DNA from 3 places in the Flavisolibacter ginsengiterrae DSM 18136 genome. Region 2 is predicted to be linked to each of the others. Evidence: riboswitches for the same ligand, from Rfam matches in the RefSeq annotation. Region 2 holds a riboswitch; each other region holds the start of a gene.
What was found. Region 2 has a riboswitch for S-adenosylmethionine ahead of BP74_RS10115 (phosphoadenylyl-sulfate reductase). Riboswitches for the same ligand answer to the same signal wherever they lie in the genome.
Positions count from the first base shown of each region.

Region 1: it holds a riboswitch for S-adenosylmethionine, as region 2 does, so the genes downstream of both, BP74_RS09010 (trans-sulfuration enzyme family protein) here and BP74_RS10115 (phosphoadenylyl-sulfate reductase) in region 2, are expected to answer to the same signal.
Region 3: it holds a riboswitch for S-adenosylmethionine, as region 2 does, so the genes downstream of both, BP74_RS20440 (homoserine dehydrogenase) here and BP74_RS10115 (phosphoadenylyl-sulfate reductase) in region 2, are expected to answer to the same signal.

Region 1 covers NZ_JCANTR010000007.1:22,489-33,214, forward strand. The annotation lists gene BP74_RS08995 (homoserine dehydrogenase) at 1-67, opposite strand, end outside; gene BP74_RS09000 (homoserine O-acetyltransferase family protein) at 54-1,133, opposite strand; gene BP74_RS09005 (O-acetylhomoserine aminocarboxypropyltransferase/cysteine synthase family protein) at 1,186-2,505, opposite strand; gene BP74_RS09010 (trans-sulfuration enzyme family protein) at 2,704-3,897, opposite strand; SAM riboswitch class I at 4,078-4,214, opposite strand; gene BP74_RS09015 (DUF2130 domain-containing protein) at 4,428-5,726, shown strand; gene BP74_RS09020 (4'-phosphopantetheinyl transferase family protein) at 5,783-6,409, opposite strand; gene dcd (dCTP deaminase) at 6,480-7,016, shown strand; gene BP74_RS09030 (hypothetical protein) at 7,271-7,873, opposite strand; gene BP74_RS09035 (DUF3810 domain-containing protein) at 8,435-9,526, opposite strand; gene BP74_RS09040 (YceD family protein) at 9,650-10,219, shown strand; gene rpmF (50S ribosomal protein L32) at 10,397-10,591, shown strand; gene plsX (phosphate acyltransferase PlsX) at 10,663-10,726, shown strand, end outside.
Region 2 covers NZ_JCANTR010000008.1:63,872-74,597, reverse strand. The annotation lists gene BP74_RS10135 (diflavin oxidoreductase) at 1-131, opposite strand, end outside; gene cobA (uroporphyrinogen-III C-methyltransferase) at 141-977, opposite strand; gene BP74_RS10125 (sulfate adenylyltransferase subunit 1) at 1,020-2,258, opposite strand; gene cysD (sulfate adenylyltransferase subunit CysD) at 2,294-3,199, opposite strand; gene BP74_RS10115 (phosphoadenylyl-sulfate reductase) at 3,208-3,930, opposite strand; gene BP74_RS10110 (hypothetical protein) at 3,980-4,159, shown strand; SAM riboswitch class I at 4,238-4,354, opposite strand; gene BP74_RS10105 (hypothetical protein) at 4,481-4,753, opposite strand; gene BP74_RS10100 (PKD domain-containing protein) at 4,757-6,019, opposite strand; gene BP74_RS10095 (PKD domain-containing protein) at 5,997-7,964, opposite strand; gene BP74_RS10090 (protein kinase family protein) at 8,181-10,259, shown strand; gene BP74_RS10085 (metallophosphoesterase family protein) at 10,447-10,726, shown strand, end outside.
Region 3 covers NZ_JCANTR010000031.1:11,100-21,825, reverse strand. The annotation lists gene BP74_RS20465 (FecR family protein) at 1-975, opposite strand, end outside; gene BP74_RS20460 (RNA polymerase sigma factor) at 1,068-1,664, opposite strand; gene BP74_RS20455 (RNA polymerase sigma factor) at 1,978-2,550, shown strand; gene BP74_RS20450 (hypothetical protein) at 3,595-3,759, opposite strand; gene metX (homoserine O-acetyltransferase MetX) at 3,771-4,817, opposite strand; gene BP74_RS20440 (homoserine dehydrogenase) at 4,826-6,082, opposite strand; SAM riboswitch class I at 6,181-6,297, opposite strand; gene BP74_RS20435 (hypothetical protein) at 6,668-6,910, opposite strand; gene BP74_RS20430 (hypothetical protein) at 7,019-7,177, opposite strand; gene BP74_RS20425 (hypothetical protein) at 7,300-7,632, opposite strand; gene BP74_RS20420 (hypothetical protein) at 7,610-7,834, opposite strand; gene BP74_RS20415 (hypothetical protein) at 7,928-8,500, opposite strand; gene BP74_RS20410 (hypothetical protein) at 8,571-8,816, shown strand; gene BP74_RS20405 (alpha/beta hydrolase family protein) at 9,195-10,726, opposite strand, start outside.

The sequences.
Region 1 (10,726 bases), on a different contig from region 2:
TGTAAATGCCTTCTCCTACTACTCCAAATCCAAATAAACCTATCTGTAAAACTTTATCGTGTTTCATGCCTGATATTTAATGTTTCTAATTCTTTTGATTGTTTTGTAATTCCCAGGAAAGGAATGATCAATTCTGTTATCTTTTCAAACTCCAGTAAGAATCCATCATGTCCATAATGTGAATCAATAATGGCCAGTTTTGCTGATGGGATATTTGCAGCCAGGAACTCCTGTTCGGCCTGCGGAAACAAAATGTCTGAGTGTATACTGATCACCAGTGTTTTCGCTATTATTGATTGTAGTGCATCTTCAATGGACGTTCTGCTCCTACCGACATCATGTGAATCCATTGATTTACTCAGGAAATAATAGCTGAATGCATTGAATCGCCTGGCAAGCTTCTCGCCCTGGTGTTGCTGGTAAGTCTCGGCTTTATACACTTCCTTAACAGTTCCATCCACAGTGACAAAATGTGATCCCTTTTGCGATGAAGTATATGTATGGTAATTCCTGTAAGATAATAAGGCCACCGCTCTTGCTACCTTCATGCCATCCATGCCCGCAATGCCTGATTTATTTCTCCAGCTGGGGTCTGATTCAATACAAAACCTTTGCGTGGCATTAAAGGCTATTCCCCATGGAGAATGACTGGCATTGGTGGCTATAGGAATGATATGATCAAATAATCCAGGTTCTTCAATGGCCCATTCCAGCAACTGTTGACCACCCATAGAACCTCCAAGGCCTACTTTGATTTTGTGAATTCCCAGTTCTGTTTTTAAATGCTTATATGCCCTGATCATATCCCTGGTAGTAAATAAAGGAAAGTCATGATAATAGGGTTCATTATTATGGGGATTGTGATCCAAGGGAGATATACTACCATAACAACTCCCTGGCATATTCACGCAAACTATAAAATAACCTGACGGATCGAATAAGCATTGATCGCCCACTAAGCCATACCACCATTCAGATGGATCACTGTTAGCTGTAAGAGCATGAAAGATCCATACAACATTATCTGCCTTGTCATTTAATATGCCAAGTGTAGTGTATCCAAGGTGAAAACCGGGAAGAACTTCACCAGATTCTAAAACAAAGGGATTTGTATAGTAAAATGTTTTTGTCATTGTAAAAAGCAGGATGCTTTTATTGCATCCTGCTTATGATTGTAATGAATGATCAGGCCAGTTCTTTTGAAAATACTTTTTGAAATGCCTGCTCCAGGTCGGCCTTGATATCTTCAATATGTTCCAGGCCCACACTGATGCGCACCTGGTTGGGCGCCACTCCTGCCCTTTTCTGCTCTTCTTCACTTAATTGTTCATGTGTGGTAGAAGCCGGATGAATGGCCAACGTTTTAGCATCACCCACATTTGCCAGGTGGCTTACCAGTTTCAGGCTGTCGATGAATTGGTTTGCTTTTTCCTTTTCGCCTTTCACACCAAAGTTTAAAATACCACCGTATCCATTTGGAAGGTATTTTTTAGCCAGCTCGTAATACGGACTACTTTTCAAACCCGGGTATTCTACAAATTCAACCAGTGGATGTTGTTCCAGCCATTCAGCCAGGGCCTGCGTGTTCTGTATATGCCTTTCCAAACGAAGAGATAGTGTTTCAAGGCCTTGTAACAGAAGGAAAGAGTTAAAAGGGCTCTGGCTGGTTCCAAAATCACGTAATCCTTCCACCCTTGCCCGAATGGCAAAAGCAATATTCGGCAAACCAAGAGGATTACCTTCTCCAAAGATGTCCCAGAATTTCAGTCCATGATAACCTTCCGATGGCTCAGTGAATTGGGGAAATTTTCCATTGCCCCAGTTATAATTACCTCCATCAACAATAACACCTCCAATGGAAGTGCCATGACCACCAATCCATTTGGTAGCACTTTCCACTACAATATTGGCACCCCATTCCAGTGGTTTGAATAAATAGCCTCCTGCTCCAAACGTGTTATCAACGATCAGTGGCAGGTCATACTCTTTAGCCAGGTCTGCAAATTTTTGAAAGTCAGGAATGTTCAACCTGGGATTTCCAATCGTCTCCAGGTAAATGGCCTTGGTATTTTTATCCATCAACGGAACAAAGCTTTCCACATCATCACCATTGGCAAAACGTGCTTCTATGCCCAGGCGTTTGAAAGATACCTTGAACTGGTTGTAGGTACCTCCATACAAATAAGTTGTGGTAATGAAGTTATCACCCGATTGCAGAATATTTGTAAGAGCCAGGAATTGCGCGGCTTGTCCCGAACTGGTAGCCAGTGCTGCTACACCGCCTTCTAAAGCAGCTATGCGCTTTTCAAATACATCGGTGGTGGGGTTCATTATACGCGTATAGATATTGCCAAATTCTTTCAGTCCAAAAAGATTGGCTGCATGTGCTGCATTTTTAAATCCATAAGAAGTGGTTTGGTAAATAGGCACAGCTCTTGAATTGGTTGTAGGATCAATTTCCTGGCCGGCATGAAGTTGAAGTGTTTCGAAGCGTAAGTTGCTCATAACTGTAAGTTTTTTGTGAAGCAGGTGATGAATAAATAAGTAGCGTCAGGGGGTAAAGCCAAAAGGCCATAGATTATAGTATGCCTTGCGGCATACAACACATACAACAAGCTAGGGTAAGCTTGCTTTCATTTATCCTGGTATGTGTTAATGAGTTCATGTAGACACTACAAATTTATAATAAACGTTTTTTGATAATTAAATGGCTATTTGCTTTTTTTCTGTTAAAGAATGAATCTCTGCAGTATCATTCAGCTGGGATAAAGCTTGTTCCAGGTCTGCAATAAGATCCTCTGCATCTTCGAGACCCACAGATAACCGCACCAAACTATCTGATACGCCAGCTGCTCTTCTTTTTTCTGCAGGAATGGATTTGTGGGTCATGTTTGCCGGGTGACATAAAAGACTTTTAACCCCACCCAGGCTTTCTGCCAGCTTGAATAATTTTGTTGAGGTTACCAATTGCACCGCAGCTTTATCCGTATCATTTTTTAAACTAAAAGAAACAATTCCTCCGAATCCTTTTGCCTGTTGTTTGGCAATCTCATGGTTAACATGACCAGGCAACCCGGGATAAAAAACTTTATCAACTAATGGGTGTTGTTCCAGGTACTCCGCTATTAGTTGAGCATTGGCACAATGTTGCTTTATGCGCAGCGGTAAAGTTTCAATACCGCGGATCACCAGCCAGCTATCAAATGGGGAAAGTATAGCACCACTGGCATTTTGAATGAACCGGATCTTTTCTCCCAACTCCTTTTCTTTTGTAACCACTAATCCTGCAATAAGGTCGCTGTGGCCTCCAAGGTATTTGGTGGCTGAGTGAACTACAATATCAGCTCCCAGTGAAAGAGGTTTTTGTAAGGCGGGTGAAGCAAAAGTGTTATCCACGCAAAGCCAACACCCTGAAGATTTTGCTATGCTGGCGATGGCTGCAATATCAGCGATCTTTAGTGTGGGATTGGTAGGTGTTTCTATCCATATCAATTTTGTTTTTGGTGTAATGGCATCAAAAACATTTTCAGCTTTTGTAGCATCAACATAATTTACCGTAATACCAAATTTTTGATATACCTGGGTAAATAACCTGAAAGCACCTCCATAAATATCATCCACCGCCAAAATCTCATCACCGGTTTGCAACAACTTTACAACGGCATCAATAGCAGCTAACCCACTTCCGAAAGCTGCACCAACCTGGCCTTCTTCCAGGTGTGCGATCAGGTCTTCCAGTGCGGTGCGGGTGGGATTACCGCTTCGTGCATAATCATAACCTTTATTCACGCCAGGAGCTTCCTGGATAAATGTTGATGTCTGGTAGATCGGAACAGAAATAGCTCCGGTTAGTGGGTCTACTGGAATGCTGTGAACGATGTCTGTTATATTACTCATCTCTTTGGTTTTGTCCCCGCAGGGAGATTAGTTAATTTGTAAAGAAGGACTTACCAGGAAAGAGAGGAATATTTTTTATCGGTAAAGCTTTTAAGTGCCTTGTGGGCACAAAAAAAGCTCTCCCGATAGATCAGAAGAGCTTTCAATATTTTACAGTAGTAAATTTTAAAGCTATTATCTGACTTATCTGTCACGCAATCGTCCTGCGTGATGGAGTTGGCACCTTATTCTATTTTCTTTCAAACAGGTTGAATGAAAATCAGAACAGGTTGTCAAGGCTTCAAAGGGCCATATCCCTCAGCCTTTCTTGATAAGTAAATTAAAAAAGAACTGCGGCAAAGATAATAGTGAATATTTCTAACAAGCAAATTTTTTTTAAAAGCGCCATTATGTAAAGAGGTTCAATTTGAAATCTGATTACCTGAATGCACCAGGGCATGGACAATTTGCATTGCATTCAATTACCTTGATTTTTCCCCAAAATGCTAAATGTTTTAGGAACTACCGTTAATTTGTAAAAAAATACCAGGATGTCAGCCAATCATATAAAGTGCCCTAATTGCGGGAATGAATTTGACGTACAGGAAGTGCTTTCTGCAGATGCCGAACAAAAGATCAGGCAGGAATATGAAAAACAGCTTCAACAATCGCGAAACCAGGTAAGTCTTGAAAAGAAAAAGCTGGAAGAAGATCAAAAATTGTTTGAAGAAAAACGAAAGAAAGAAAATGAACTGTTCCAGCAAAAACTACAGGTAGAAAAACAAAAACTGGAAACAGAGATCCAGCAGCAATTGCGCAAAAGTATCGCCGCTGATTTTGAAAACCAGCTACGGTTGCTTCAACAAAGCGCCAGGGATAGCGAAGAGAAATTGAAAACTGCCAGGCTGAAAGAGATGGAATATTTACAAATGGAAGAAGCGCTGAAAACAAAAGAGCAGGAGATTGAGCTGGAAGCCAAACGCGCCATGCAAAAAGAAAGGGAACGTCTTTCCGAAGAGATCCGCAAAATGGAAGCGCAAAAAAATGAAGTGAGAGAACATGAGTACCAGCTTAAACTAAAAGAGCTGGAAAAACAACTGGATGATCAGCGCAAGCTGGCAGATGAAATGAAGCGTAAAGCAGAACAGGGTTCAATGCAATTACAGGGAGAAGTACAGGAATTGTTGCTGGAAGAAATATTGAAGGATCATTTTCCTTTTGATAGTATTGGTGAAGTAGGCAAAGGCGTTGAAGGGGCAGACTGCATACAGATGGTTCGAAATCAGCTGGGACAAGATTGCGGTAAGATCATTTTTGAAAGCAAGCGCACCAAGTCTTTCAATCAGGGATGGATAGAAAAGCTAAAAGCTGACATGCGCAACAAACAAGCCGATGTAGCTATTCTCGTTACCCAGGCATACCCCAAAGAAATGACCTGCTTCGGGGAGAAAGATGGTATTTGGATTTGTTCCTTCAGCGAGGTATTAGCGCTAACGAATGCATTGCGACATACAATCATACGGATTGCAGAAACAAAGAAAGCTGAAGAAAATAAGGGCGAGAAAATGCACATGCTCTATGGCTATCTTACGGGTATTGAATTTCGCCAGCAAATAGAAACTATTGTAGAGGGATTTCTTTCCATGAAAAATTCTATTACCAAAGAAAGAATACAAATGGAAAAGATCTGGAAGGAACGCGAAAAACAATTGGAAAGAGTATTGTTAAGTACTTCCGGCATGTATGGCTCCATTAAAGGGATAGCAGGTGCATCTATCGGTAATATTCCATTATTGGAAGATGGAATTGAAGAAGAAGAGGAAACAGACCCGAAATTGATTTTGAAATAATTGGGGTAGTACAGAGAAATAACTTAGTGTCTAAATGCCTGTGGTGGCCGCTGCATTCAAAACCCTGTGCTGACCCATGCAAGGCAAAGGTCCTTGAATAAACTATATTGAAGGGAGAGATCAAACGTTTCTTTTTCAATGAAACAGGCATTTATAGAACCCGCGTCACTGAGGCCGGGGGGCGATAACCTGATCTGGTCGCTAAAATCAACATTACCATAGGACCACCATTTAAAAACTGCCTCTTTGCATGACCACATCAGGGTCAGGGGTATAATATGGTCCATATCCTGGGCTTGTAACAATTCCAATTCCTCGCTGTGAAGGAACTTATGCTTGATGCGTTCTACTTTATGGGAAGGGATCTCAATGTCAACTCCTACCCTGCAATTTTCACTGACAATGACTGCAGCAAAATCTCCGCAATGCGAAATAGAAAAGTGAAAGGCCTCATTTTCAAGAAATGGTTTCCGGGTATCGGCAATGCGTATCAATTCCAGGGGAAATGCAGGAAATAAATATTTCAATAACCACCTGCCTGCCAGGTGCTGCAAGCGCTTATGTGGATGGGTAATTTCACGCTGGAGGGGCACGGCTTTTAAAAAGAACGCTTCCGGTTCTTCTAACTTCCAAATGGCCAGCCTGGTGGATTTATCAATATCCTGTTGAAAAAAAATGGGCATCGTTTCAAAAATCGCAAGTATTTTGCCTGAGCCAAAATTCAAACATAAATAGCCAAAATTCAAAATATTCATGATCCTTTCTGATTCACGCATCCTGGAAGAGATAGAAAAAGGAACTATAAAGCTGGAACCATACCACCGGGATTGCCTGGGCAGCAACAGTTATGACGTACATCTTGGACGCTACCTCGCAACCTACAGGGAGCATATTTTAGATGCTAAAAAACACAATGAGATCGAGCATTTTGAAATACCCGAAGAAGGCTTTGTTTTATATCCTCACATTTTTTACCTGGGCGTAACCGAAGAATATACAGAGACACATGCCCATGTACCCTTCCTGGAAGGCAAATCATCAACCGGGCGCCTTGGAATCGATATACACGCCACAGCAGGTAAAGGCGATGTAGGCTTCTGTGGACACTGGACACTGGAGATATCTGTAAAGCAACCCGTAAAGGTTTACCGCGGCATGCCTGTAGGTCAATTGATCTACTTCCCTGTTGATGGTGAAATATTGGTCAGCTACAACCAGAAAGCCAACGCCAAATACAGCGGCCAGCCTAATACACCCGTGGAGAGTATGATGTGGAAGAATAAGTTCTGAAGTAATTCTTAATTAGAAAAAGTAAAATCATAGTTGACAAGTTAACAAGTTGAAAGGTTGACAAGCAAAAGGGTTGACAGGTTAAAAAGTTGACAAGGAGAATCTACAACCCTGACCGTTTTGTTTTGAATGTAAAGCCTGCAACCAATAACACCCTGCAAACTAACCAGTCGTTTGACCCAAGTATAACTGCAAATAATAGTTCTGTTTGACCTGAAAAACTACAAACTACAAATTACAAACTACAAACTTCCTTAAGCAGCATGTTTAAGGAGAAAGAATGGTATCTGGTAGTTGGGAGGAAAATCTCCCTCAAACCTGATGGTCCAGTCATAATCATCCATGTATAATTGTAAGTACTCGGTGTCTTCTGCACTCAGGGGTGCTTTCACTGTTATCTCCAGCTTGTTCTTCATCTTCTTTACCTTTTGGGGCTTTGGCTCTTTGAGCCTTCCTGCCAGCTCCTGTTCAAAGGAAGAGAGCAAAAGGATAAACTGCTCATTGGTTAAGGAAGTACGCTTTTGTTCAGTAAGGAAGGTATGCAGGGCTGTGAATACCCCTGGTTTATCCATTCCCTGCTTTAAACAGACAATGGCAATGGTCCTTACCTGTTTAAACAACTGCCTGTACCTTCTTTTAACCGGTACAAAACGGTAGATGATGGAGGACATGATATTGCCTGTACCAAACCTTTCAGCGCTTCTGCGGCTTCCTTCAAAGGCAGGATCCTTCCAGAAGCGCTTACTGCTTACACCCGGAAGCATTCTTGCCAAAAAGCCCCATTCCGGGTCATAATAAAAGTTCGTGTCACCATCCACGGTTCCTGTTGCTGTAATGTATCCGACTTGCTTTGCCATGTGATATTGGTTTTATAGCTGCAAGTTTTTGAAAATCCCTCTCAGTTCAAAACCCCTATGTCCGTTTTGGCCGTTTTTGACCGATTTGACCGGTAATGTCCGCTTTTGACCGCATTGACCGTTTTTGTCCGTTTTCCTCTCTAATCAATTGATCCTTACTTCTTTTTCCCTCCCTGAACATTGAGCATTGAGCGTTGCTCATTGAGCATTCTTCCTCCTTCAACCTATGCCAGAACCGCTATAAACAATGCCTCTCCAATCTAACCCCACTTCATCATTCGTTATTCCTTGTTCATCTGTTCGATATTCCCACCCTTCTTCCTATCTACAGTATACCAACGTCCTGGCTGCAGTATAGCTACGGTATAGATACTGCGTGATCACCACGCAGTATCTATACCGCAGGTAGGGAGTAGATAGGGGGCAGCTATACATCAGCCCGGGAGCAGATATATTTGAGAGCCGAAGTAAGGCAAGGAATATTCAATGGAAATACCCATTAAAATCTAATCTGGTGAACAGGGAGGAATAAATAGGGTTATTGAGCTATAATGAATGAAATCATAGTGCCTGGCTGCCATATTTTTTCATGTAAGCGATTAACCAGGCCACCACTTCGTTGTATGTTGCCTTTCCTTTTGGCTGGTTATTCATCTTCAGGTAGCTATCATAAAAATCTGACATAAAGGGCTCCACAACGTTGCGGCTGTTATAAATATATTCCAGGTAGGTCCTGTAGTCTTTTTTGAATTGAGGATGCACAGCCAGGCGAAGCTCTTTAAAGCGGGTAGTGTCAAAACGTACCAGTTCCCTGGTGGCATAGGTGTACACATCGTAATAGGCAGAATAGCGGAATTCAATATTGTTTGATTCCCTGCCAGCAAGGAAAGCTACCATATTGGCTTCATTTTCTTTAGCATAACCTAATTGGTGGGCTATTTCATGACAAAGAATAAAGGGTTTTACAAATACCGGCACCGTGGTCTTAACCTGTGCTTCACCGGAAAAAGGATTATAATAACCTGTAAAGCCAAAGAATTGTCCTACATGGGAATAGAGTGAACCTTTTATGGAAGAAGGCTGGTAGCTTAAGTAGGGATATTGTATTCTGACCTTTTTATAGACCTCCACTCCTTCCCTGAACAAAATGGAATTATTATCCAGTTGAAGCCTTTCCAGGGAGTCTACTTGCCCTGCATACTCATTTAACCTGGTTTGCAACGCAGCAGCCAGCTCATAAACATCATTTGCTGTATAGGTTTGAACCTGCAATCCTAACTGGTGTGCAATGCCTTCCCGGTTATAATTCAAACCCCAGAACAAATTAAAAACGATATAGATCCATAAAACCAGCCTGACATATTTACGGAAAAGCACCCTTGAAAGATATTCTTTCAGTTCTCTTTTGGCCAGCAGGCTAATGAACTTCCAGGCCTTCCAAACCAGCCAGATAAATGCTACCAGGTAAAGTATGTCACCAATACTTATCGGAATCCAGCCAAACACAGTTCTTAATATGCGGGAAATCCAGGGATAAAATCCATAAGTATAGTATTGTTCAACAAAAGCCTCATTTAAAGAAAATAGCTTGATAGCAATGGCCAGAAAGAGAAGTAATAGTAATTTTCGGTCCCTTAGTAGACTTTTCAGCATGTTTTTATAGGCAGATTCGTTAAAATCTTTGGGCAAAATACTGCTTTTCAGCCTATTTCCTTTACCTTTGCGACCCTGAAATAAATCCCGGCAGTTAGCGGGAGTGGTCATAAAATCTGGAACATGAGTAACAGGAGGGAATACGAGATTGCTTTTGTGGGTTTGAAACCAGGCATTCATGAATTCAGTTATGAAATTTCAGACAGGTTCTTTGAAGATTATGGGGTTCAGGATTTCCTACAGGTGAAGGCCCAGGTAAAATTAAAGCTGGAAAAGAATAACAGCTTTTTGATCCTACGCTTTGATATAGGCGGTAAGGCTGATGTGACCTGCGACCGTTGTAACAACGAGCTTCCGCTACAGTTGTTTGATGAGTTTACAGTTACAGTGAAAATGGTGGAAGAACCTGAATTGATGAATGAACAGGAAGAAGATCCTGATGTTTATTACATTTCACGTGGCGAAAGCCATATATATGTGAAAGACTGGATCTATGAATTCATTAACCTTAGCATACCGATGCAAAAGACCTGCGAATATGAGAATATGGACGGTCCTTATTGCAACCCGGCTGCCAGGGAACTGCTGAACGGGCTAAAGCCCAGGGAAGCCCCCAAAGAAAATCCTTTATGGAAAGGATTGGAAAAATTCAAATCGCCACCCACAGGTGAAGGCACAGGAAAAGAGAATTGACCTGGAAGCCGTGACCGGATGGATGTGATAAAAATGAAAGAGTATTGGCTCTGGAGTAATCGAAAGAGCAAATGGTTGAATAAACTTGTTGCAGTACAAGTGAGTGAGACAAGGACTTGTGAGGAAAGTACAAAAGCTGGTATTAAAAAAATTTTTGAACGCTTTTAATTATTAGTTATGCCAAATCCCAAACGCAGACATTCGCAGCAAAGAAGTGCCAAGCGTAGAACACATTATAAGGCTGTAGCAGCTACTCTTACTACAGATAAAGCTACCGGCGAAACACATGTACGTCACCGTGCACATGTAAGTGAAGGTAAATTGTACTACAAAGGACAAGTAGTTGCAGAAACCTCCCCTATTAAGAAGTAATCGAAATCTTTTTTACAGAATCCATCTTCCGCTGATTGGCGGGAGCATGGATTTTTTATTTTTGGATACGAATGAAGATAGGAATTGACATGATGGGTGGCGATTTCGCCCCTCTTGAAGCTATTAAGGGCATTC
Region 2 (10,726 bases):
GCTGCAACAGTTTCCTGTTTTCTATCCAGGGAAGCCACACCTGATAAATAACCATTAAGCCAGATGATCTCCTCCTTCGAAAGATCTGCAACTAAATCCTGGACTATTTTCATTTTTGGATCTGGTAACATCATGTTTATTTATGCAGTTAAACCAAAAGATTCCCGTGATACCCTTGTGCGTTCATGCTCAGCATCGAAATACTTACCGTTTGTCCTTGCTCCTTTGAACCAATCAAACTGTTGGTGTAAGGACACTACTTTTCCAATTATGACCAGGCTGGGAGATAAAAAATGCTTGTGCCCCCATTTCTCTTCAAATTCATACAATGAACCCACATATGTTTTTTGGAAAGGAGTTGTGGCCTGCTCGATCACCGCCAACAACCTGGCTGGATCTATAGCATGCTGTACCAGATTGCTGATGACATCCGGCAATGTTTCCGAAGACATATAAAAAACCAGGGTATCCTCAGTTCGTGCCAGGTCCTTCCAATATTCTTCCGAAACGACATCCGAACGATACGCAGTTAAGAAACGGACTGCCGTTGCATAATTCCTTGCAGTAAGGGGGATACCCGCATAAGCAGCCGCACCAAGAGCCGCAGTAATTCCTGGAACAATCTCAAATGGAATGGAATATTTATGAAGAATTTCCAGTTCATCCAGTATGTTGGAAAACACGGATACATCTCCACCTTTTAACCGAACCACATTTTTGCCTTCACTTGAATATAATACCATCAATTCGTTAATAGTTGCCTGTGGAGTAGATTCACCTTTGCGACATTGCTTACCAACATAAATAACTTCAGCACTTGAAGATGTGTACCGCTCTATGATTTCCGCACTTACCAACCTATCTGTCAATATAACATCCGCCTGCTGAAGAAGGCGCATTCCTTTAACAGTGATTAGATCAGGATCGCCACACCCTGCACCTATCAGGTATACTTTTCCATAATTTATGTTATTCATTGCCGCATCATTGGAGGATAAAATGAATTCTTGTTTTATTGTTTACTGTATCAGGCAAGCCCCAACAGTCATATTACTTGTCTGGTCAATAAGTATAGCAGAACCATTAACCGGAAGATCAATGTAGCGGTCAAAAGCCAGAGGTTCTGCTGTTTTAATTGTAGCCCTCACTATATCGTTCAATTTCACGGAGCCGGGAAATGGTTCACGGGAAAGGGTATTCACATCAAGCTTATAGTCAATTCCTTTAACCAGGGCTTTTACCCTGCGACTGCCATGTTGAAGTATATACCTGTTGCCAGTAGTTAATTCAGTATTGTCCATCCAGCACATCAGCACCTGGAATTCGTTCTCTATCCGGGGTAATTGATTGGATTTTACTATAACGTCACCACGGCTTATATCAATATCATCAGCCAGGTGGAGAATAATACTTTGACCAGCGAAAGCTGTTTCCACCTCTTTTTGATTCACCTCTATCTGGCTGATCCGGGAGGAAAAGCCGGATGGAAAGATCCTGACATCATCTCCTTTGCTGTAAGTGCCACTGGAAATTCTTCCTGCATATCCACGGTAATCGTGTAATTCATCGGCCTGGGGCCTGATTACATACTGTACTGCAAATCTTGATAGTGTTCTTTCATCTTTTGCCACTTCAATATTTTCAAGGTGGGAAAGAAGTGTATCACCCTTGAACCATGGAAGGTTTGATGAGGGCTCAATAATATTTTCCCCTTTGAGCGCACTAATGGGAATATAATACACATCATTCAACTCAAGTTCCCTGGCAACGTCCTGGTATTGAGAAACAATATTGGAGAAAACCGCCTTATCATAACCCACCATATCCATTTTATTGATAGCCACTATAACATGTGGTATTTTTAAAAGGGAAGCAATAATGGAATGTCTTCGTGTTTGTTCAATCACTCCGTTCCTTGCATCTATTAGTATAATAATGCAATCAGAATTTGATGCGCCTGTGATCATGTTCCTGGTATACTGAATATGGCCTGGTGCATCTGCAATAATGAACTTACGAACCGGGGTAGAAAAGTATTTATAGGCAACATCGATGGTAATTCCCTGTTCTCTCTCAGCTCTTAGTCCATCCGTCAACAGGGCAAGGTCAATATCAGCATGTTCATTGTGCCTGCTTTGTTTTTTTAATATTTCCAACTGGTCCGCCAGAATGCTTTTACTATCATACAGCAAACGACCAATAAGCGTACTTTTTCCATCATCAACACTACCAGCCGTGATAAATCGTAATAGATCCATTATAATATGGTTTTAACTTGCTTAATAAATTTCTATCAGAAGTATCCGTTTATTTTACGGTCTTCCATGGCCGCTTCTGATATTCTGTCATCAATTCGGGTCTCGCCGCGCTCACTAATTCTTGTAGCTGTGATCTCTGCTATGACTTCGTCCAATGTATTTGCCTGGCTTTCCACAGCAGCTGTACAGGTCATATCTCCAACTGTACGATACCTTACTCTCTTCGTGGTTATGATGTCAGATTCTTCCAGTTTTATGTATTCAGATGCAGCTATCAACTGTCCTTCATATTCCAGGATTTCTCTTTCGTGGGAGAAGTAAATTGCAGGCAGGTCAATGTTTTCCCTTTTTATATAATTCCAAACATCCAGTTCGGTCCAGTTACTGATAGGAAATACTCTAACATTTTCTCCTTTATTGATCTTACCATTATATATATTCCATAATTCCGGTCTTTGCTTGCGCGGTTCCCATCCTCCAAATTCATCACGCACTGAAAAGATCCTTTCCTTTGCCCTGGCCTTTTCTTCATCACGGCGTGCACCTCCAATACAGGCATCAAATTCAAATTCCTCTATGGTATCCAGAAGGGTAAATGTTTGCAGTGCATTACGACTTGCCAATTTTCCCGATTTTTCTTTCAATCCTTTTTTCTTAATAGTATCTGCAACCTTTCTAACAATAAGACGCTCGCCAAGTTTCTCCACCAGTTGATCACGGAAAGCTAAAGCTTCAGGAAAGTTGTGACCAGTATCAATATGCACTAATGGAAAAGGAAATGCACCCGGGCGGAAAGCTTTTAATGCCAGGTGAACAAGGGTTATGGAATCCTTGCCGCCCGAAAAAAGCAATGCGGGGCGATCAAATTGCCCGGCTACCTCTCTTAAAATATAGATAGCCTCAGATTCCAGTTGTTCGAGATAATCCAGTTGATAACTCATAGAAATATTTATTTACTTATCGTGTGAACGTGTAATCCACATTCCTTTTTATTTTCATCTTCCCACCACCATCTTCCGGCGCGAAAATCTTCTCCTGGTTTTATAGCCCTTGTACATGGAGCACAACCGATGCTTACATAACCCCGGTCATGCAATGCGTTGTATGGTATATTGTGTTCATCAATATAATTTCTAACCTGGTCTGTTGTCCAATCCAATAAAGGATTGTATTTAATGATCTGGTTTGTTTCATCCCATTCCAAAACTTCCAGGTCATTCCTATTTGCGGAATGCTGTGCTCTAAGGCCAGTGATCCATACGGCATTGCCTGCCAGTGCAGATTTAAGAGGTTGCACTTTACGGATAGCACAACAATTTTTTCTAAGCTCTACGGACTGGTAAAAAGCATTAGGACCATTGCTCGTAACAAACTGTTTCAGATCAGCTTCATTTGGATAATAGGCATGTATAAAAATGTCATACTGTTCAAGTGTCCTTGTCCATGTAGTATAGGTTTCAGGGAATAGGCGTCCTGTATCCAAAGTAAATATCTGAACAGGAGCCGATCGGCTAATAAGATCTGTAATTACCTGGTCCTCATAGCTAAAGCTGGTAGAAAAGACCAGTTTCCCAGGGAAAGCTTCATAAAGCTTTTTCAGGGTGTCCGTTACAGATAATTGTAAAACATCTTTTTTTAAAGACAGGAAACTGTCTTTTAATAAAACAGACATACTGTTAAGTATTAATTAGTGAACCAGTAAATAGTAAGCAATCGGGAAAATGCAGAGAAGGATATACTACTGCATACAACAGGAAGAAGCGCAGCAACAACAACAAGCATCCAAAATATTGGAAGATTTGCCTGTGTTCGTCATTGTAAATGTTGTTGCCTTTTTCATCTTTTTTAAATTAAACGTGATTGAATCCAATCACCCATCAAGACTTACCAGGAGCTTTTAATGCAGGGCAAAAAAAAGCACTCCTGATAAATCAGAAGTGCTTCATTATGTAACAGTCGTTAAAATAATAGTAGCATCTGACTTATCTCTCCCGTTCCCGGGATGGAAGTAGCACCTTTTTCACAAGTTCCTTAGAAATCGTGAGCGGTTGCTAAGGTATCATCGGGCCAATTCCCTACACCTTTCTTGATAAGTGACTAAAAGAACTGCTACAAATGTAGGCTTCGCATTGATATATTCAATAATAATTACCTGCTATTTTTTCAACCATGTTTCAATTTATATGCTCATAGCGTATAGAATATAGCTCTTTTGTAACTATTTAACCTTTCTTAAACCTTTTTACCTTGTTATTGGTTTTATCAAAATCATCTTTTGGAGTTGCTGGCAAAGCTGGTTGCCTGTCTGAAGTTTGCGAACGGGGACGGGTCGTTTTTTTTCTTGCTGTGGCAGGACTGCGCGAAACAGTGCTTGCAGGCATTTCTACTTTGATCCAATCACTTGATTTCTCTGCGGTTAGCATTACGTTTTCATCCTGGCAGAAAGCCACAGAGCTCCACAAGCAAAAGAAAAAGACTATGATTGATCTGGTCATTGCTTAAAAATTTAAATGAACACCAGCAATAAAATTGCGGCCATCAGAAGAAAGTATGGGTTGAACCGTCATTCCCCCTTCAACTTTCCATGCATTTTTATTTTTATTACCCTTTATAAAGGTATAAACTAGGTCAGCAACCAGAATACCGGCACTGACACCCGTAAGAATTAAAAAGTTGTTCCTTGAGTTTTTGGAATCAGACAAGTATTGAGTTGCCTCTGCCTGGTTGTAGCCTCTGACTCCAATAATATTTCCATCTGTATCTAATTGAAATTCACGATACTGAGCCAGTTGCAGGTATTTACTATACTCCCGGTTGGATTTTAGTTTATAATAAACCGCTCCACCTATTGAACCTGCATATAAGGCTGTTACAATAAATACCTTAGGATTTCTGTCATTTCCGTAATGATCGCCGCTTACAAAATAATGTCCTAAACCCGGCAATAATATATTAATCAGGGCATTTCCTGGTCCGCCCTTCAAAGCAGGCATCTCATATTTAACGGGCTGACGAACTACGGTGCTATCCTTTTTTTTTATAGTAGTTCCGGCATTACCTACCGGTGCAGGTGTTGCAGCAGCTTTCACCGAAATGGTGCACAGGTCAGTAGAACGTGTTCCCTTATCATCCGTAACTGCTAATTCAAAAGTATATATGCCAGGTTGGTAATTACCTGTTACGTACGTTTTATAGGAGGTTGGTGAAGATATATTAAGGTTATTGGGACCTGATAGCTGTCGCCACTGGATGGCGACAATCTTTCCATCCTCATCATAAGACCGGATGCCATCTAAAATAACCACCAGGTTCAATGGCAATTGAATGGAAATATTACCTCCGGCATTAGCTTTTGGTGGCACATTCACAGGTAGTGCGGGAGCTTCAATCCTGGGAACAGGTTTTTGATAATTCACTATGATCCGGGCCTGTAATTCATCACCGTTAATAACTGTACCACCAACAGGCTTCCAGGTATAACTATAGGTTTTCTCAGTTTGGATAGCCGCACTGTCTGCCAGGATTATTTTTGAGAATATTTCTTCAACTGCTTCTGCTCTTTTACGATAGATCTTTAATTGGATAGAACTATATTTCAAGCTATCATCATTCCTGTTTAATTTATACCTGACCCTGAACTGTGAGGCATTATCCTTTTCAATGCTAACGTTATTGACAATTTCCTGGGCCTCACTGGCTGAGAACCTGAAAAGGAATACCAGGCAAAGCAACCATGCTTTATTTAATTTGGATAGCCGCATCACCTGTTGTTTTTGAAAGTATAATATCATTATCTGTTGCTGACAACTTTAAAATATCCAGTGAAGAAGGATTGGTAAGGCCGGGGGTAATGGAATAGTTCTGAGTGACACCACCATTAAGTGGGATCTTTAACAAACGACCTACATGAATAGCCCAGATATTGCCGCTTCCATCCAAAACGAAATCTTTAGGCGAACCTGCCAGCAATCCACCTGTATTTGATGCATTGAAGTTTCCCAATACTGTTCCTGTATTATTTACCCTCATTATGCCTGAAACAGTGCTAAAAAATATTTCGCCGTTAGGTTGCACTTTAATATCAGTTGCGCCATTACTCATTCCATTTACAGCAACACTCTTAATATCAACACTATTTGTATTGGTATAATACAGTACATCTTTATTGCTTGCCAGTAACCAGATTCTTTCTGTAGAAGCATCATAAGCAAGCGAAGAAAAATTCGTGTTTCGCAGGTTGATCGGTTTATTATTTTTCCTGGCTTCCCTGTCTCCAATTGTCCAGAGATTTCCTGCCTTATCAACAGCCATTGATGTGATAGTAGTATTGCGGTCAAATCCTGTTTCATTAAAGAAAGAATTCCATGTTAAGGAGGACCTGTCCAGCTTTGCTATCTCTTTTTTACCATATACCCAAAGATCATTATTGACATCAACAAATAACCTGGTTTCATTATTAAAAGCCAGTGTTCCGGGAAGGCTTATGGCATTTGACCAATGACCTGCAGTATCTGTTCTATATAATTTACCGTTGGTACCAAGGAAATATATTTCCTGTGCTGAATATACTTCAACATCAGTAAAGCTGGTATTGGGGGCATTATTAATTTCCTTGTAGTCAGGAACATTCAAGGATGAAGTGAAACTATATTCGCCACATGCATTCTTTGCACCAATCGTTAGTGTATAAACACCTGGTTTACTATATATTTTTTTCCCTGGATTTTGTTCATTAGAGGTGGTGCCATCCCCAAAATCCCAGCTATAGCTTGTAGCATTGATCACAGGTTCACGTTTAAAATCAAATTCAAGATCGTCAGAGGTATAACTCCACTGATTATTTGGAACCACATTAACAGCATTGATCTTTACTTGTGTAGATAACCGGACAGTGTCACAGCCGTTTTTATTAACTACAGTTAGGGTCAATTTATAAGATCCGCTATTGGGATACGTATAACTAATATGAGATGAAGGGGAAAAAGTTTCAGGCAATACTGTCCCATTTCCAAAATCCCATTGATAGAAAGCTCCATTCTTCGATCCGGAAGCATCAATATCAATTGTAGAACAGCCAGATTGGGTAACTTTTTGAGATGGAACCGGTTTTTTACATACCGGAATGGTTGCAATAAAATAATTGACTCCACAGGCATTTGTAGCTTTTAATGTTACAGTGTATTTACCATCAAACAAATAGACCTTATTGATGCTGGTAGCTCCTGAAGTGTTTTTGGTACTATCTCCAAAATCCCAGACATAGGTTACAGGGGAGGAACTGGTAGTACTATTGGTAAATTGAACTGTAGAATCGTTTAAAAGCTTGTAAGAAAACTTTACATCAGCCAGGCACTTGCTTATCTTGATATCATCTGTCCAAAAAGCTTCACCACAGGCATTGGTGACTGTATACTTTACCCTGTAAATGTTATCAGCTGAATTTGCATTCTGTGTGGGATATTTATGAGCTGGCGGAATTTCCCCATCGAAACTGGTACCGTCACCAAAATCCCAGTGATGCGAAGAAATAGTGCCATTATAAGAAGAAATGGATGAAAAACTAACTTCAAGAGTGCTTGGGTTAACATTATAGGCTACAAAATCCACATAAGGAATAAAACAGGTCTCCTTTGGAGTATCTATAAATTTTTTACACCCTATAAAAAGAATGCAAAAGGTTAGGAAAATCAGGGTTCTAATCTTCATAACACTAGTTTTCAATAAGTTTCGTTTCCACAGGGTTCACATAATTAATGTTAAATTGCTTTATACACAGGCTGGCAACGGGAAGAATTCTCTGCATGTAAAGAATGGTGTTTAAAAAGTTTGGTATTATTCATGTACAGAAAAAATTATACCACTTTATGGCTATAATTTTTTACTTGTTACCATTAGAAAATCAGGATAAAAGAAACCCTTATCATGCCCTTACCATCAGTTGAGCAATATTCCCATGTTTTTGAAAGAAAAGACCCCACTACCCTTTCTACACTTTTTGATCATGAATTTAAGTATGCAGATAATGGATTTGGAAAAGAGTATTGCTTTAATGTTGGAACATCAGCTGCGGTTTTTAAAGCTGTAAAAGATGGTAAAACCTATGCGATACGATGTTTCCTTAGGGGGGAACTGGAAACTTTTAAAAGATATGAGCAGCTTTCAGCTTTTCTGGATGCTAAAAACCCGTCCTGGCGTGTAAATTTCGAATTTCTTGATAACGAGATACTCATTGACGGCCATTATTACCCCGTAGTTAAAATGGATTGGGACGAAGGCACACCCCTTCATCGGTTCATTGATAGATATATGACTGATAGCCAGGCACTTTATCTTCTTCAGCAAAAATTGGTAGATCTTTCCTCCGGGCTTGAAAAAGATGGAATAGGGCATGGCGATCTTAAATACAATAATATCCTTATCCATCCTTCTGCTACAGATTTCAACCTAAAGCTTATAGATTATGATTCTATGTTTATACCTGCTTTCAGGGGCAGAAAAAACCTGGAGACAGGAAGCCCGGGCTTCCAGCCTCTAAAAAGATTGTCTTCCCATTTCTTTGAATCTATAGATCGTTTTTCCATTTGGGTAATGCTTACCACCCTTGAAGCTGTTAAATCAGATGTTGCCATATGGGAAAACATTGAGCAAGGTGGGTTCAATAATGAACATTCACTTTTTACTGCATCTGATTTCTTTAATCCCTCAGCTTCCAAAACAATTCAGAAATTAAAAGGAATTAATGAAGACCTGCAGTTTTACCTGGATAAGCTAATACGTTTCAGCCAATTCAGTGATCTTAACACTATTGAAAAACCAAGGCTGTATAAAGATGCTTCTGGTATACCCGTTTCCCATCAAAAATGGACCATACCGCCAACCCCATTAACTAAGCAAGAACAAGAAAATGATGACTTATGGAAAAGGTTTGAATTTGAGATCAAGTCTATTCCATCAGGAAAGGATGTAATGGTTTATGGCATAAAAAAAGGCATTACCCCACTTAGGTTAAGCCTTCTCAGAAAAGATTTTGATCATGTTACGATCTATAATGGGTCGCAAAAAACGATTGTACCTATACAGGAAGGGAAAAAGATCTACGAGTTTGATTTTACGGTAAAAGAACCAGATATAGCTCCACCTATCGTGGAACAGGATGAGATACTGGAATTCAATGCAGATCGATACAATGTACGGGAAGGAGAATTGGCTACTATCAATTGGAAAGTCAGGGGCAACAGCAGGATTCATATATCTAACATGGGAGATGTTGCTGAAAAAACAGGTACAAAAAAGGTTGTTCTGAGAAATACAACGGATTATGTTTTAACCATCGGATCCAAAAACAGGTCCTTAACTATAAATGTTCAACCTGAACCTCAGCGAATTATTCCACAGGCCCCAATTGCTGTCCCCGAAATCAGTCAAACTGAACAATCTTATGTTATTCCTGAACCCACTTACAAATCCGCGAAAGGCAATCAGTTGAAGATTGGTGCAATAGTTTTCGTATTAGTCCTTGTTATTAGCTTTTTAATGTTCAATTATATTTCTTCTAATAAGAGCAATACACAAGTAGCAGCTGCGACCAGGACTGCAGTCACAGCACCAAAGCAATCAGTGACTAAAACAGTTTCCTTTACAAAAGACAAAGTAACCAGCTTACTGCAAAACCTTTATGATTCTTATAATAATAGAAACATACAATCTATTATGAAATTTTACGCTCCTGTCATCAATGAATATTATAGCTCCAATCAATTAAACAAAGATTCGCTCCAGGTCCTTATCAATGACCTTTTTATTAAACCGGCTTTTTATAAATGCGCACCAGATTTTTCAAGTATGACCATTCACCCCGGTGATCAAACATGCCAGGTTGAAATAACAATCAATGAAAAACTGAAAAAGACAAGAAGAAGCAGAACTGAAAATTACAACACAACTATAAAGTATACACTTGATCCCTCTTATAGTATTTTGGCTGAGAAAACGGCAAATTAAATATTAAGCGACAAACAACAATTCGCAGTATTCAAATAAATGTTATCTATTGACTACAACGAATATTCTAAAAATATAAAAAAGTGATCTCCATAAAATGGAGCGGATTAGAATCAATGATGACAGACCATTTCACATCAAAAGATTTTAATCAAAAAATGGAACTTCAGGCTTCAAAACTAAAAGATTGAAAAGAATAGTTTTACTTTCTGATACACATAATTATTTGGATGAGTCAGTTTTTATTCACGCTGACCAATGTGACGAAATTTGGCATGCCGGGGATTTTGGCACAATTGAAATAGCCAATAGGTTAATCGATTTTGGAAAGAAGCACGGAAAAAATATTATTTTAAGGGGTGTATATGGCAATATTGATGGTTATGATATACGGAGTATCTACCCGGAAAAATTATTATGGAATTGCGAGGACGTAAAAGTTTTTATGCAACATATTGGAGGATATC
Region 3 (10,726 bases), on a different contig from region 2:
CACCTCGTCAAGGTCGACGGCAGGGATAGTTTGTAGTTTGTAGTTTGTGGTTTGTAGTTGTCCCTGCTCACCAGACTTCAGGATAGCTGAGCTCTTGATTTGTTTAGTTGACGAGGCTGAGAGTTTTACTGACCCTTCCAACAGGGTTACTTTCAAGGCCTCTTCATCATCGTAAGCATTTATGTTGAAGTGGGTGCCAAGAACTTCAACCTCTCCTACTTCGCCAGGTAAGGATACTTTAAAGGGTTTGGAGGCGTCGTGGGCGACTTCAAAATAGGCTTCGCCTGAGATCTCAACCTTTCTTTCCTTTCCTACAAAGGCAACGGGATATTTTAAAGAACTTCCGGCATTGAGCCATACGTGGCTGCCATCGGATAACTGCATATCTATGACACGGGAGCCGCGGGGATTGGTAAGGGTATTGGATGCTAAGCTTTTAGCTGATAGCTGATAGCTGTTAGCGGTGTCCTGGTAAGCGATCTTGCCGTCGGCTGTGCGGACAACTTTAATATTATCCTGGACAGCAAGGGTGCCGCTGTTGGCACTGTCGAGATAGACCTGCCTTCCATCGGCCAGTGTGATCACCGCCCTGGTTTCTTTTGGCGCCGGAACATCGTTGGTCTTTGCTACTGTTGCTGGCGGTGCCTCTACCTTAGACTTATTAAAGAACATCAAATAACTGCCAAGACCCAACAGTAGCATCACGCAGGCAGCAGCTACCCATCTCCAGGTACTCATTCTGCGTACCGGTGATTTGCGACGGGTACTGATCACTGTGTGATACATTTCATTCCAGTCCACATCAACCAACTCCTTACTTATCTCTTCAGTTTCAAACCGGGCATCCATAAAGGCCTCAATATGCTCTTTGTATTGGGAATCGTTTACCAGGGCCATTAGCTCATTCATTTCATCCCAGCTACTGGCCTTATTCACGTACTGCTCTAAAAGATATTTTACACGCTCTTCCTTCATACATTCTTTATAAAGTCCTTTGGGCCACATCCCCAACCAACTATATAGACAATTCTCATGAACAGATGGACCGAAAAAACCTGAAATATTTTTTAATTCCTGTAATTATTAAACCAAAAAAGCAAGGCAAGAGTGACGGAATGCTGCTGCAAATACAGTTTGATGTGCTTTAGTACTTCTACAATAATATTCTTTACACGGCTGCGGGAAAGTCCGAGCTCTTTTGCAATTTCATCGTGGTTCATGCCTGCTTCCCTGCTTAACCTGAAGATTTTTTGCTTCTGCTCTGAAAGTTCGGATACTGCCTTGTTAATAAGTGCCTGGGTTTCTTTTGAATTTAACAGTGCATCGGTAGGATTATCCTCCACCTTCATATTTGCCCATACCTGCTTTAGTAGTTGGTCATTCCTGGATGCCTTCAATAAATAGTTGTGCGTAAGGTTTCTGCAGATGGTATAAATATAACCTGTGGGGTTATTGATCTCGCCTAGTTTATCTGTGTTCTGCCAGAGTTTGATAAAGGTGTCCTGTACAATCTCTTCAGCATCTGCTGCCGAATGTGTGAACTGCAAAACGAAATGAAATAGCCTTAGCTTATACTTATCAAACAGTTTGCGGAAAGCTGGTTCATCTCCATCTGAAATGCGCTGGAGTAATTCTAGTTCATTATCGTCAAAGGAATGTTGCAAGCGAAGGGGGCTAATAATACAAAAATAATCAAACCGGGATAATTCGTACACGATAACCCCTACCTGATAAGACTCATCACGGCTAAGATACGCTGCAATGCATTAGTATTATTTCTTAAAAAATATTAATGCTCTTCGCGGTCCATCTGCAAATTTCAATTGTCTATATCTATGCTAAGGCAAGGAATAAAAGCATTTTGCTTTTCACCTGCAAAGTGAATTTATGCTTCTAATGTTCCGGCTCTTGCCCTGACAAACGAATGATGGTAATGCTTTGGCGATAGTTTTAAGTTAACCTTTAACATGCAAAAAATTGACTACTGCAAAATTTAATATCATCATCCCTCCACAGGACATACAGGAAAATCCTGAATGCCTGGCGCGCATTGCTGCTGGTGATGCCAGGGCCTTTGAATGGCTGTATAAAAACTATTGCAAAAGAATTTATGATTACCTGCTGCTACTGACTAATGATGCGCATCTTTCGGAAGACCTGGTGCAGGAAATATTCCTGAAGGTGTGGACACAAAGGGAAAAACTAACGGAGATAAAAAACTTCAACGCCTACCTATACATCTCTGCAAAAAATCTTATCACTGATGGCTGGAGAAAGCGAAGCACGGAAAAACAGGTGATAAAAAATATTACATACACGACTGAGACGGAGACCAGTGCTTCAGTGTTTAATAATGAGCCTACGGTATTGACGAAGGCGGTGGAAGCTTTGAAGGGGAGACAGCAACTTATATACAAATTAATACGTGAGGAAGGGAGAACGAGGCAGGAGATCTCTGAGGCGCTGAAGCTTTCGCCGAATACTATCAGGAATACCATGCAGGCGGCTTTGCATCATATTAGGGATTATGTGATGGAGCATAGGGAGTAATACGCCCCTCCTAGGAAAAGATAGTTCGCTTCGCTCACTATAAGATTTTTGAACCACAGGGACAGGGGCGACACGGAGGGACACGGGGGAAAGTTTGTAGTTTGAAGTTTGTAGTTTGTAGTTGCCTAGGTTGGAGAGGCTTTTTGGTGGCAGGCAGTCCTTAGGATGAAAAGGATTTCACCACATAGGGCACATAGGGTGCACATAGGCACATAGATAGTTTCTAGTTTGAAGTTTATAGTTTGTAGTTTTTTAGGTGGAAGACTATGATTAATAGCAGGCATTAATTAGATGGAAAAGATGGTAAGCTTTGCTTACTATTTTTTTTACCACATAGCATGAACATAGATTGCCTTCGGCAAGTTTATTTGTCACTTTCTTTGCTTGCCCAAAGAAAGTAACCAAAGAAAAGGCACCGCTGCCGTCCCGCAAATAGCGGGACTCCGCATGCGCAGCGGAAGGCCAGCGCACAACGGTCTTTACTACTGAATACAACAATCATTTTGATTACAGTCTTTCATTTACAGTGGTAAGGTTCCTATTGATAGTATAAGTCTTAAGTTCGATCACGTGATTTGCGGAGAGATTGAAGGCGCTGAATTGCGGACGGTACGGTAACGATAATGGGCGCAGGGATCGAATACCCGCAATGAGGCGCTGCTGGCAGGCTTTAGATCGGAGGTTTTTTGGGTTTTCGTTGCCTTGGATGATTTAAGATTTCCTTCGTAGAGGGAGATTGCTTCCTCGCAAAAACATAATCCTCACCGAATGGTTTTACTAGCTCATCGCAATGACACGGAAGTTGAAGCTTCGTAGACGGAGATTGCTTTGTCGCACATACGTACTACTCACCGAATGCTTTATCAAGCTCCGCGCAATGACGTTCTAGTTTGGTGTTGTGTTCTTGATTATTTCTTTTATCTCTTAGTGCTTCTTTGTGCCTTCGTGCCTTTGTGGCTATTCTTTCCGTGTATCTCGGTGTCGCAGTGTCCCTGTGGTTCAATCTCTCTTTGCGCTACTTAGCGCCTTAGCGTCTTTGTGGCATTAGTTTTCTCCTTTGTACTCGGGGCTGGCGGCTTCGGTGAGGTGACGGAGACGGGATAGATGGTCTTCGGAGAGCTCGTCTTCGCGAAGCTGGAGTAAGGAAAGGATTTCCTGGCGGATCAGGTGGATGTCAGGAGTGGACTGTAATTGTTGTTGTGTGTTCATGGTGTAATGTTTTATGATTTATTGATGGCAAAGTGTTTCTTAGGCATGTGCCATTTATGCAAATGATTTCCTATAAGCGGTGTTTCTACAAGGAATCCATCATGGCCATAGAGTGAATCTATTATTACCAACCTTGCATTGGGAATATGCGCTGCTAAAAATTCCTGCTGAGAGACAGGACATAAAAGATCTGATGAAATGCCGATAATTAATACTGGTATTTCAATGTTAGCTAAAACGGTTTCCAGGCTTTCTGCCCTGTCACGGGCAATGTTGTGCGTATCCATAGACCTGGTGAGGGCATAATAGCTAAAGGCATTGAAGCGGTTAACCAGTTTGGAGCCCTGGTAACGTATGTATGATTCGGCTTTGAACTGATCTAATTGTTGGTGGTGCAGCTCTGCCTGATGATGGTTTAGGGAATGGAAACTGCGGTAGGTAATCATGCCTATGGCCCGTGCGGCTGCTAAGCCCTTTTCACCTGCTGTATGCATATTGGTGCGCCAGGTGCTGTCTGCTTCAATGGCCATGCGTTGGGCAGTGTGTATGGCAATGCCCCAGCGCGATTCGCTGGCGGCAGTGGCTAATAAGGCGAGCTTATTAATGATGCCCGGATGCATAATAGCCCATTCCAGCGCCTGGTAGCCTCCCATGCTACCAGCGACAAGCATGCTGATTTGTTGTATGCCGAGGTGCTTGCGCAGTACTTCGTGGGCAGCTACCATATCCCTTATAGATATCAAGGGAAAGGAATGGTAATAGCGTTCGCCGGTAGCCGGGTTAATGCTAATGGGGCCCGTTGAACCATAGCAGGAGCCAATGATATTGGCGCAGACGATGAAATGCTCCTGGGGGTCAAAAGCAAGGTTTTTTCCCAGCATATTTTTCCACCAATCCTGAACATTGGAATTGGCAGTGAGGGCATGACAGATCCAGATGACATTAGAAGCAGAATGGTTTAATTTACCGATGGTGTGATAGGAAATGGTAATGGATGGTAACACGGCACCGCATTCCAGGGGAAAGGGATGATTATAGCAATAGAGGTTATGTTTCATGTTCACTCTCATCTTAAACCACTGATCTGGAGGCTAACTTTTTTTACCTTTTTTACAAGCATTTCCTGTTCATCAACAATACCATCCGGGAGCACTATAATGGACACATCCTTATTGACAAACCATTCTGCCCGGTGCAATTTTTCGACATGGATCAGGCCCTTGAGGTATTGTCGTTTTTCGGTGCTGTGGAATTCTTCGATGTTTTCAAAGTCCCATTTATTGATATCGGCCCAGCTGTTGAAACTTATGTAGACCTTTAAGAAGTAGTTGTCTGAGAGTTCTGCTTTTTCAGAGCGCTGCAGTTTTTTGTATTCATACCGATAATCGTATGCCAGGGCCGAGATATCTGAAATAACGGCGGAGGATGTGGGGTAACGGCCGGCACCTTTGCCGTAGAGAAACTGTTTATCGGCCAGGCCGCTTTCGATGATGACGCCATTGTATTCATTTTTGACACTAAATAGCTGGCTGTCGCGGGTGATGAACTGGGGCAGTACGAAGGCAGCTACCTTGTCATTGGGCAGTTTGAGGGCCTGGGCGGTGAGCTTGATGATAAAGTCCTTTTCATTGGCGTATTGCGTATCGGAAGTATCCAGTTGGGTAATGCCTTTGAATAAGAGGCCTGCGGGGTTTGTTGTAATACCATAGGCATGTGCCAGCAGCAGGGTGAGTTTATTAGCGGCGTCGTAACCTTCCACATCGAGTGTGGGATCGGTTTCGGCAAAGCCATTGACCTGGGCGAGGGCTAGAGCGGATTCGTAGGAAGAGCCATCTTCATTCATTCGGGTGAGGATGAAATTGGTGGAACCATTGACAATACCGCAGATACCGCGAAGGAGGTCATTGTCATAATATTCCTCAAGGTTGCGGATGATGGGGATGGATCCGCAGACGGCGGCCTCGTACAAAAAAGGTGAGCCGGTTTGTTGCTGGAGGTGTAATAAATCTTTAAAATGGGTGGCGATCATTTTTTTATTGGCACTGACGGCAGCCTTACCATTTTTTAATGCCGTAGTAACAATGGTATAGGCTTCATGGGCATCGTCGATTAATTCGACAATGATATTGATTTCGGGATCATTGAGCAGTTCATCGTAGGATGTGGTAAAAAGGGATGGATCGGCATCTCTTTTTTTGTCGGGGTGTTTGATACAGATCTTTTTGATGGAAGCGTTGAGGGAGGGGGTTTGGCAGATGACTTTATAGATGCCCTCTCCTACTACGCCGAAGCCGAATAAGCCGATGGTTAGTTTTTTGTGCATGTATTATTTGAGTTTGAACACTTATCAGGAAAGGACAAAAAAAGGCCCTCCTGATAAATCAGAAGGGCCTCACTAACTGTAAAAATGAGACGACTTTCTGCTTATCTCTCCCGTATAGCACGGGATGGAATTGGCACCTTTTTCTCCCGTCCTTGGCGGGAGAAGAGGTTGTCAAGGCTTCAAAGGGCCATTCCCTCAGCCTTTCTTGATAAGTGTTGATCCGGCGAACCGGTTAAAAAATTGGCAAGCAATAATAAGCGCCATTAGTTAGACGGTTGGGGAAAGTGGAAGTACTATTGGAAGGGTATTTTTTTGTGGGTGGGATAAAAGCACAGGCCTGGCTGGCTGATATTGAGAATGGTTAGTATTTGTTTTCGCCCGGTGACCTGTCTAAAAATTATACGCGTTTCAGATTTTCGCCTGTGACCTTGCCTATGGCAGAACGCCTGGTCACTTTGGCAGTTTTTTGGAAAAAATCCAGATTCCATGCGGTTTTCAATGATGGTCATTAGGCGGGCGAAAATGGCTTTTAACAGCGAGGTTAGAAAAAGAAGTTAGTTTGATTGATTAAGGTAGGATAAATTATTAGAAAGGCAAATCGTCGGGTCCATCTTCGTTATTGTTTCCATTGCAATCAAAATCACCTTCTTCAATTATATCATCTTGAATAAAATCAAATTCGTCTTCGTTCTCTTTACTGTTCTTTAATTCATCCATGCTTTTTGCTTCCTCCCAGGTGATGCCAAAAGATGCTCCGCAGGAAGTGAACCCCGTTATATATGCATGGTAGTCGTCGTAGTCAATTCCATAAACCGGTTCGTCCTGCATCGCCTCTTTCTCTTTCCTTTGTTTAAGTTCTGCATTTTGTTTGGCACGTACTTCTATTGATTGCTTAACTGCTGTTTCATATTCGGCGCTTATTTCAACTCCTGAAAGTCACAGCTCATTAATAGCACACAAAAGATCTACTCCATACCATTTTGCATATCGCCTTACAATATGCTTTCCGTTATTAGCAGCTATCCATTGCTTTGCCGAGTGCAATCTTTTTACACGATTCATTCTTTTTCGCCTGGGTGTATTAATCTTTTGCATTTGCTTCGCTAATATCTTCTTTTTAACTATGTCTCAATATCTTTCCAATTTTCCCTAATCTGAAAATACTAATCTCCTTCTAAACCAAAAAAAGTGTACAAAAGCCTTGACAAACTTCCATTTCATTGGTCAAACGCAATCACATTAATCTTGCCTTCCACAAGCTGTACATCTTTGTATTGCAATTGCTTTTCCAGGAAGTCAAACAATGCATCGTCATTGTCAAAACTCTTTATTCCGTGCTGAAAAGAAAGGATGTATTTATTTTGTTTTTGTAAGTGGAATATCTGCATCCCTGGTGTAAGAACATTATAATCTTCGAAGAAAGCATAACCGGATTTGCCTTTACTACTTTGCTCCAGCCCAAGATAACGGGCATAGAAAACTGCAGCTTCATGAAGTAATGCCTGGAACTTCAAATTTTTAGGTCTGTCAATATATTGGTTGACGATCAAAAAACATCAGATTCATCTCGCCTTCCGGATCTTGATACATAAAGCCGATATTGTCTCCTCCTGATGCAATAGATACAGGCTTGGAAAGATCAATTTTACGAACAGCAGCAAAAAAACGTGGTTTGGAAGCATTACAGATATAACCTACATAATCCTCAGCAAACTTCAGAAAAGGATTATGACATACGTAGAACTCTTTCATTGATTTTGGTATATACAAAGTTGTTTCGAAGAGAAACAAATGAAAACATACTTATAAATATTTTCAACTTCAAAGCATTGGAATTGCATTTTATCAAAAGCACACGTTATTGGACTGCGTTTGTTTATTTACCTGGAACTGCTTTGGAGGAAAAAGAGAGTTTATCATAGCATTTTGTGTGGCAAACCAACGCAGGGTTTCAATATGCTGTTCTATATATTGGAGGAAGTGAGAAGCCTGATATAGCTCCTCATCTATCTCATGATAAAAATGCAATTCTTCTGAAAAGATGCAGGTTCGACCTTCTGCCCTTCTAAACTTAATACTAATATCCTCATCGTCTGACAAATAACCATTGAAATAACAAGTGACCAATCCGTATGCCTCATTTAGTATATAAAGATCAAACAAGTGGCCATCGCTAATGCTATCCAAATCTTCTATTTGATTGAGTCGAAAATCGGCAATGAATTCTGATAAATCAAAATGATCTGTACTCAATTCTATTGTAATACATCTTTTCGAGCCATCGTCCTTTTTCAATACAGCTGTAGCCCTTATCGAATTCAAAGGTTCGTTTGGTGAATAACAAAATTCAATATTGTTCTGATTTACATACAGGTAATCTTCTTTCGTAAAGAAGTGGTTGAGCAAGTCTTCGTTCATTGTCATTGAAAAAGTGAAATGAATAATTATTCAAAACAACCTTAAGACGAATAATAGAGGATAAAGTACTATGGCAATTTATATTTATTCTATACAAATTTTTGACGACGCCCAATATTTTCGCCTGATGACCGATGTAAAAATTTTAGGCATTCCAGGCAATTTCGCCCGTGACCTCGCCCGTGGCAGAACGCCCGGTCACCATGGCAGAAAAACGGAAAAAATCCAGATTTCATGCGGTTTTCAAAGAAGGTCATTGGGCGGGCGAAAATGGCTTTTAACATGGAGAAAGCAAGACATATTTATGAAAGTTTAGGATTTGAAATTTTAAAAGAGATTGATCCGAGACTTGGGAAGCGATATTGGCTTTACAAACTTGCCCTGTCATAAAAGATTTAAAGTCGACCTGTCAAACATGCACGTCGGGGTCTTAGAAAAAAATCCAACATAGTTTTTACAGTATGTCAAAGAACATTTTTTTTATTCACCAAGACGGGGAATGTCGGGTGTTTACATGCCCTCAAAGGCTAATTGCAGTAACTAAAGATATTGCCCTTATGACATTATCAAATGTATAAGGGCAATATTGCTTTATTTAATGAAATCTTTTAATTAGCCTAAACATAATTGGTACACATTGGAGTCATTATTTCGTTATTTGATTCAGTTTACCATTTTATCTTTAACGCACTACTTACGGCATGTTCTTATCATGCTGTTTTATTTCTTCCTTTTCCATTTTTTCTTTTAAATCGTCATCCAACTTCCATTCAGCAACAGATTTGCCAAACATTTTAGGCGTCCTTTTATATTGATCATTCCAAGCATGACAAATGGGGCATTCTTTATCAGGCAACGCACAACTACTAGAGGGGGCTAATTCATAGCGACTCTCTATACCTCTAAAGTGATATGGAATACCTTCACACATCCACTTTGGAGCAGGGGCCTCTTTTAGATAATGATCAAAAAATTGCATATACCGGATAGTATAATCTTTTGCTTCATCGCCAGACAATGTGTGGCCCCCTTTGTCATAGCTCAGCCACCAGTTAGGCTTTTCCAATCTTCTTAAAGCAAGATACAATTGAGTAGTTTGATCCTGATATGCTTTTGAACTCTGTTTATTGCAATACATTAACAAAGGTGCAGAAACTTTATCTGCATTTAATACTGTCGTTTGATCCATCCAAGTATCTTTATATTTCCACAAATTACCATATTCAAAAACATTTTCGACTTCTTCGAGAAGATTTCTGCCCTTATCGTATTCATCGATTGACAGGGCTTCACTTATTGCATCACCATACAGAAACCCTTCACTTAAAGCTATGGCTGAAAGTTCATGTGAATGGGTAAGTATATATGCACCGAGTTTAGCAGACCAACTATGAGCCGCCCCTCCGATATGACTAGCATCTACATAAGGCAGTTGTTTCAAATAATTGACAGCACCTTCAATAATATTTAATGCGGAAGGGCCATAGCGAAGAGGTTGCACATGAATATCCGGCGTAAATATGAGGTAGCCATTATTTAGAAATAAGATGGGTGAATCTCCCGGAGTTATAGCCATCATATTATATTGTGGTTGGGGGAATTGATAAAGTTGGTTCGTATAGAAATCATAGAAAACAATCAATACCGGGTATTTTTTGGTTGAATCAAAATTTTCAGGTTTGTATAAGATGCCCTGACCCATTGTGTCGTCGAGGTGCTTAAAAGGATGCAATTCTGCCTGAAGCCAATTGGAGTTATTCTGCGGCTGTAAATTGGTTAATTGTTTATAGTTCTTAAAATCCTTTGTAACAAAATAGTTTGGAGCAAAATTTGCAGTTTGCCGCTGCACAATCCAAATGTCAGACTCGTCAGCTTTTAATGGCTTCATACCGTGTTGATAGAATAATTCCGATCCGGTTACTTCTTGCATGAAGCAAGGTCCCATATACAACAATTCAGGATCTCCGGCTTTCCCTAATAATTTCTTGTAATACCCATTATATTTATTGCTTCGGCTGAATGCTCTGAGCAATAGGGGCTCTTTACTAGAGACCACTGGATTATTTACAAAGAAACCTCGATCTATATTTATCGGGCTGAATAAAATACCATGCGCAGAGCCATACCCGTTGGTTAAGTTTATTGGTGGCTTTTCGCCAGAAAGATCCAATTGCCAAATGTCATAGTTGTCAAAAACAAGTAACCCTTTATCATTCTCAATCCATC